DNA from 3 places in the Actinomadura luteofluorescens genome. Region 2 is predicted to be linked to each of the others. Evidence: predicted binding sites of a transcription regulator. Region 2 holds the regulator's gene; each other region holds the start of a gene.

Region 1 (2,264 bases), 1.2 Mb from region 2:
CCGTCCTGTCGCTGTCCATCGGCTCCTACGGGGCCGCCTCCCTGATGCACGCCAGCGGGTTCCTCGCCGTCTACGTCAGCGCCCTCGTCCTCGGGAACGCGCGACTGCCGCACCGGCCCGCCACCCGGGGCTTCGCAGAGGGCGTCGGATGGCTCGCGCAGATCGGGCTGTTCGTGATGCTGGGCCTGCTGGCCGACCCCGGCGACCTCCCCGGCCAGATCCTGCCGGCGCTCATCGTCGGCTTCGTCCTGCTGCTGGTGGCCCGCCCCCTGTCGGTCGTGCTGTCCACGATCGGGTTCCGGCTGTCGTGGGGCGAGAAGCTCTTCGCGTCCTGGGCGGGCCTGCGGGGCGCCGTCCCGATCGTCCTGGCCACCATCCCGATGGTCGCGGAGGTGGAGCACGCCGACCGGCTCTTCGCGATCGTCTTCAACATCGTCGTCGTGTTCACCCTGCTCCAGGGGCCGACGCTGCCGCTGGCCTCGCGGCTGTTCGGGCTGAGGAGCGACGAGCAGACCCGCGAGCTGGACGTCGAGGCGGCGCCGCTGGAGGAGCTGCACGCCGACCTGCTGGAGGTGCGGATCCCCTCCGACTCGCTGATGAACGGCGTGGAGATCTTCGAGCTGCGGCTGCCGCCCGGCGCGTCGATCACCCTCGTCGTGCGGGACGGGGCGAGCTTCGTGCCCGAGCCCACCACGCCCCTGCAGGCGGGCGACACCCTGCTGGTCGTGACCACCGCCGAGGTGCGCGAGGCCACCGAGCGCAGGCTGCGCGCGGTCAGCCGCAAGGGCAGGCTGGCGGGCTGGTTCGGCGAGAAGGGCCAGTGACCCCTGCGGTGTGCCGGGGCCTTTGCCATGCCCTGGTCTCACGGCGCGCCGCCTGGGAACATCCCGGGGGCGAATCCTGTTCCACGCATGGGTACCATTAGCAGTCGTCTAGAGTGAGTGCCAGTCCGGCTCGCGCCGGGCTGAGTCAGCGAGGAGGAACCGTGCCGACGTATCAGTACGTTTGCACCGAGTGCGGCGAGCCTCTAGAGGTCGTGCAGAAGTTCAGCGACGACGCGCTGACCGAGTGCCCGGCGTGCACCGGCAGGCTCCGCAAGGTCTTCTCCGCCGCGGGGATCATCTTCAAGGGCTCGGGCTTCTACCGCACCGACAGCCGCGGCTCCGGCAAGTCGTCCACCACCGCGGGGGCGTCGTCGAACGGCTCCTCCAACGGGTCGTCCAGCGGCTCTTCCGGCGACTCGGGCGGCTCCTCGGGCGACTCCGCCAAGTCCGACTCGTCCTCGAAGTCCTCCGACTCGTCGTCGTCCTCTTCGACCGGCAAGTCGTCGTCCTCCGAAAAGGTCGCCTGACCTTCTAGGCATCTCCGCTCGCACCGGGGGATCCGCTCGGATCCCCCGGCTTTCGTCGTATCCGGAAGCCGTCGCCTACATCTCCAGGGGTAGGCGGCGGCTTTCGCTTGCCTCATGGGACGTAGCGCAGGTCCGTCCTGACGCCGGAGGCGCGGGGTAATGCGGTTCGCGACGATAGAGGAGACAGGGAGGAACCCCCTCATATCGGAAGGGCCCTCCCGTGAAGCCCGCCACCCGCGGCGCTTCCGTGATTCGCGATATTACTTGACATCTCTCGGACAACGAGAGACTCTTACGGCGAACACGACATATCTCAATATCGCCCGGTGCACACCAGGAGAGGAACCATGAGCGCACCTAGCCCGGCTCCCCCGAGGCCGCGGACACACCGCCTGGCCGGACTGATCGCCGGACGGCGCACGAAATGGGCCGTCCTGGCCCTGTGGGTCGTCCTGCTGGCCGCTCTCGGCCCCCTCGCCGGCAAGCTCGGCGACGTCGAGAAGAACGACGCCGCGTCCTGGCTGCCCGCCGGGGCCGAGTCCACCCGGGTCGTGGAGTTGCAGGAGCGGTTCCGCAAGGACGAGACGATGCTCGCCGTCATCGTCTACGAGCGGTCCGGCGGGATCACCGCGGCGGACAAGGCCAAGGCCGAGTCCGACGTGGCCGCCTTCCAGAAGCTGCCCGGAGCGCAGAAGGCCCAGGGGCCGTTCCCGTCCAAGGACGGCAAGGCTCTGCAGACCCTCGTGCCCCTGACGGACGAGGACCTCACGGCCGCCGTCGACCAGGCGCGCGACCTCGCCGAGCGCGGGCCCCCCGGACTGGCCTCGCACGTCACCGGCCCCGCAGGCGGCGGCGCCGACCAGTTCGAGGTCTTCCAGAGCCTGGACGGCTTCCTGCTCATGGCCGCCGGCCT
Region 2 (2,264 bases):
CGCGCCGTCATGACCTGGCCGAGGAACGAGCGCTGGACCTGCTGCACCTCGCCGCGGCCGTGGCACGTCTCACACGTGTCCGGGTGGGTGCCGGGCGCGCAGCCCGACCCCTCGCAGGTCGTGCAGGCCACCGCCGTGTCGATGGACAGCTCCCGGGTGGTGCCGAACGCCGTCTCCGCGAGGTCGAGCTCGACCCGCAGCGTCGCGTTGCGGCCGCGCCGGGCGCGCGACCGCGGGCCCCGCGAGGTCGCGGTGCCGAAGAAGGCGTCCATGATGTCGCTGAACGGGAACCCGGCGCCGCCGAACCCGCCGGCGCCCGCCCCGCCCGCGGACGCGAACGGGTCCGCGCCGAGGTCGTACATCTCGCGCTTCTTGGGGTCGGAGAGCACCTCGTAGGCCTGGGTGATCTCCTTGAACCGCTCCTGGGTCTCCGGATCCGGGTTGACGTCCGGGTGGAGTTCCCGCGCGAGCCGGCGGTAGGCCTTCTTGACCTCGTCGGCGCTGGCGTCCCGCCGGACGCCCAGGGTCGCGTAGTAGTCGTTCGCCACTTACGACCCCGCCAGGATCTGTCCCACGTAGCGTGCCACTGCCCGTACCGCTCCCATCGTGCTGGGGTAATCCATGCGTGTCGGCCCGAGCACTCCCAGCCGGGCCAGAGTGAGGTCGCCCACCCCGTAGTCGGCGGCGACGACCGAGGTCGACTTGAGCCCCAGGTCGGGGTTCTCGGTGCCGATCCGCACCGTAACTGTAGAGGAGTCGCCGGTCTCGCCGAGCAGCCGCATGAGGACCACCTGCTCCTCCAGCGCCACCAGCACCTCCCGCAGGCTCTGCGAGAAGTCCACGGCGGCGAGGTTGGCCGCCCCGGCGAAAACGATCTTCTCCTCGTGCTTCTCGACGAGCGTCTCCAGCAGCACCGACAGCACCGCCGCCGCGACCGGGCGCTCGTCCGGGCCCACCTTGTCGGGCAGGTCCGCGACGGCCTCCGGGACCTCGCCGAAGCCGAGCCCGTCCAGGCACGTGTTGAGCAACGCCCGCAGGTGCCCGATCGATTCCTCGGAGATCTTCCCGGTCTCGATGACGCGCTGCTCCACCCGGCCGGTGTTGGTGATCAGGACGAGCAGCAGCCGCCCCTCCGCCACCGGGACCAGCTCCACGTGCCGCACCGCCGAGCGGGTCAGCGACGGGTACTGCACCACCGCGACCTGCCGGGTCAGCTGCGCGAGCAGCCGCACCGTCCGCCCGACGACGTCGTCGAGGTCGTACGCCCCGGACAGGAACGTCTCGATGGCGCGGCGCTCGGCGATCGACAGCGGCTTGATCGTGGAGAGCCGGTCGACGAACAGCCGGTAGCCCTTGTCGGTGGGGACGCGCCCGGCGCTGGTGTGGGGCTGGGCGATGTAGCCCTGCTCCTCCAGCACCGCCATGTCGTTGCGGATGGTCGCGGGCGAGACCCCGAGGTTGTGCCGGTCGGCCAGCGCCTTGGAGCCCACCGGCTCGTTGGTGGAGACGTAGTCCTCGACGATGGCGCGCAGGACCGCTAGTTTCCGGTCGTCCAGCACGATGTCACCTCCTTCGTCCGGCCGGCCGTGCTACTGGCACTCCATGCTTTCGAGTGCCAAGTCTACGGCCCGGAAGGCCCGGCTGGAGCGCCCCCTCGTTCTCCGCATGGCTGCGTGATCCTACCCGGCCGGGAGACCGGCGCCACGCCGAGGAACGCGGGGCGCCGCCGCGCGGGCGTCCCGCCCGGTTAATGTGCGGACCTGTGCGGAGTAAGAACTACGGAAACGACGTGCTGGGCGGCGACTGGCGCAGGCCCCGCAAGGGGCAGATCCCCGAGGTCCCCGCCGAGCCGGGCCTGGTCGCCGAAGACCCCGACAGCGGTTTCTGCGGCGCCGTGGTGGGCTGCGACAAGTTCGGCGTCACGCTGGAGGACCGGTTCGGCAAGCGCCGGGTGTTCCCGCTGACCAGGTCCGGGTTCCTCATCGACGGCAAGCCGGTCACCCTCGTCCGGCCGGCCGCCGCGCCCGCCGGCCCCGCGCGGTCCGCCTCGGGCTCGATCGCCGTCCAGGGGCTGAGGGCGCAGGTCGCCAAGGAGAGCCGCATCTACGTGGAGGGCCTCCACGACGCCGAGCTGGTCGAGAAGATCTGGGGCCACGACCTCCGCGTCGAGGGCGTCGTCGTCGAGTACCTCGAAGGCGTCGACGACCTGCCCGCGATCGTCGACGAGTTCGCCCCCGAGGAGGGACGGCGCCTCGGCGTCCTGG
Region 3 (2,264 bases), 1.4 Mb from region 2:
TTGGCGTCACCGGCGCCGTCCACGATGGTGGTCTCGTCCTTGGTGATGACGACCTTGCGGGCGCGGCCCAGCATCTCGGTCGTGGTGTTCTCCAGCTTGAGACCCACGTCCTCGCTGATGACCTGGCCGCCGGTCAGCGTGGCGATGTCGCCCAGCATGGCCTTGCGGCGGTCGCCGAAGCCCGGGGCCTTCACGGCCACGGACTTGAAGATCCCGCGGATCTTGTTGACGACCAGGGTGGCCAGGGCCTCGCCCTCGACGTCCTCCGCGATGATCAGCAGCGGCTTGCCGGACTGCATGACGCCCTCGAGGACGGGCAGCAGGTCCTTGTTCGCCGACGCCTTGCCCTGAACGATCAGGATGTACGGGTCCTCGAGGACCGCCTCCATCCGCTCGGGGTCGGTCACGAAGTAGTGCGAGATGTAGCCCTTGTCGAAGCGCATGCCCTCGGTCAGCTCGAGCTCCAGACCGAAGGTCTGGCTCTCCTCGACCGTGATCACGCCTTCCTTGCCGACCTTGTCCATCGCCTCGGCGATCATCTCGCCGATCTGCGGGTCGCCCGCGGAGATGGAGGCCGTGGAGGCGATCTGCTCCTTGGTCTCCACGTCCTTGGCGAGCTTGGACAGCTCCTCGCTCACCCGCTCGACGGCGGCCTCGATGCCGCGCTTGAGCGACATCGGGTTCGCACCGGCGGCCACGTTGCGCAGACCCTCGCGCACCAGCGCCTGGGCCAGCACGGTGGCGGTGGTGGTGCCGTCACCCGCGACGTCGTCGGTCTTCTTGGCTACTTCCTTGACGAGCTCCGCGCCGATCTTCTCCCACGGGTCCTCGAGCTCGATCTCCTTGGCGATCGACACACCGTCGTTGGTGATCGTGGGAGCGCCCCACTTCTTCTCCAGCACGACGTTGCGGCCCTTGGGACCAAGGGTCACCTTCACGGCGTCGGCGAGCTGGTTCATGCCGCGCTCGAGACCGCGACGGGCCTCCTCGTCGAACGCGATCATCTTTGCAGCCATAGGCTCCAGTCCTCCCGGAACAAGGTGGCTTAGACGGATCGAGCCGACGCCCGCGACGGACGGCCCCGCCGACGACTTCCATTCCGCCGCCGGCCTGAGGCCTCATCGCCCCGACCCATGACTGTGTGAAGTTGTCACTCTCCACAGCAGAGTGCCAATGTTTGTTTAGCACTCTACCCCGTCGAGTGCAAGCGCCACACATCCTCGCCCACGGGTGTCTCCCTCAGCCGCCCTGCCCCGCCCTGACCAGCGGCGGGACGTCCAGGAAGTTCTCTCGCGGCGGGCCGGTGGGCGCGCCTCACGTGGCACGGGCCGGCCCGAAATTCGCCGGTGGCGTAGCGGGCCGGTCGCCCGTCGGGGGTGTTCACGAGGCCGTCATCCGGCCGACGCCGGGCCGGGGGAAGGGGAGGGCGGACGGGGGGCCAGGAGGCTACCGAGTTCTCACCACCCGGTGAGGGCCCGTGCCGGCGCGCCGCCCATGCCGGCCGCCATCGAACCGACGACTGCCCGCGCCGCCGTTTTCGCGGCGCATGTTCGACACGGATCTTCGGTGCCGGTCCAGTCGATGCGGCGGCGTTTGCGGCGGCCCGATGCACCGGGGTCACCACGGCCCGGTGGGCCGCTTCTGCGGAGTGTGGCGAATGGTGAGGATGTTCTTTCGCTCCCGGGCAAAGGGCCGCCGCAAACGGGTCCGGACATTGGGCGGCCGCTCCGGCTTCGATGCGTGACCGGGCCGGAGCGGCCGTGGTGCTGCGGTGCTCTGCTATGAGCCGCGGTTCACTTCTTGGTGGACTCCTGCTCGGGGCCCGCGACCGCGTTGATCACGGTGTTGTGCTTGCCGCCGTGGAGCTTGGTGCTGATCGGACCGGTCATCGTCGCGCTGTTGCCGGCGTAGACGTTCGAGCGGGGCGATCCGCTGAGGTTCGTGAAGATCGCGTCGCCCGAGCCGTTCTCGCTGTTGGCGACGGGGCCGTTCTGGCCGACGATCGACTTCTCGACCGCGTGGATGTGCACCGGCTTGGGGTGGTCCCCCGTGGTGGCCAGCCGCTGCCCGGCCTGCGGGGCGTTGGCGTCGGCCTGCTGCTGCTCCGGCGCGTTCGGCTGAGCCTCCTGCTGCGGGGCGGCCTGCTCGGCACCCTGCTCCGGCGCGGCCTGCTGCGCGTCCTGCTGCGGAGCAGCCTGCTCGGCACCCTGCTCCGGGGCGGCCTGCTGCGCGTCCTGCTGAGGAGCGGCCTGCTCCGCGTCCTG

What was found. The regulator HrcA, encoded in region 2, represses chaperone genes, less so after heat shock. The targets are predictions, from matches to a motif close to TTGGCACTCTCNNNNNGAGAGTGCCAA.
Region 1: BJY14_RS14575 (FmdB family zinc ribbon protein) is a predicted target of HrcA. The motif match lies at 922-948, and genes of this name have one in related genera.
Region 3: groL (chaperonin GroEL) is a predicted target of HrcA. The motif match lies at 1,148-1,174, and genes of this name have one in related genera.

The regions. Positions count from the first base shown of each region.
Region 1 covers NZ_JACCBA010000001.1:3,163,639-3,165,902, forward strand. The annotation lists gene BJY14_RS14570 (potassium/proton antiporter) at 1-824, shown strand, start outside; gene BJY14_RS14575 (FmdB family zinc ribbon protein) at 986-1,351, shown strand; gene BJY14_RS14580 (MMPL family transporter) at 1,699-2,264, shown strand, end outside.
Region 2 covers NZ_JACCBA010000001.1:1,919,702-1,921,965, forward strand. The annotation lists gene dnaJ (molecular chaperone DnaJ) at 1-548, opposite strand, end outside; gene hrcA (heat-inducible transcriptional repressor HrcA) at 549-1,559, opposite strand; gene BJY14_RS08745 (DUF3097 domain-containing protein) at 1,763-2,264, shown strand, end outside.
Region 3 covers NZ_JACCBA010000001.1:3,364,466-3,366,729, forward strand. The annotation lists gene groL (chaperonin GroEL) at 1-1,016, opposite strand, end outside; gene BJY14_RS15475 (hypothetical protein) at 1,794-2,264, opposite strand, start outside.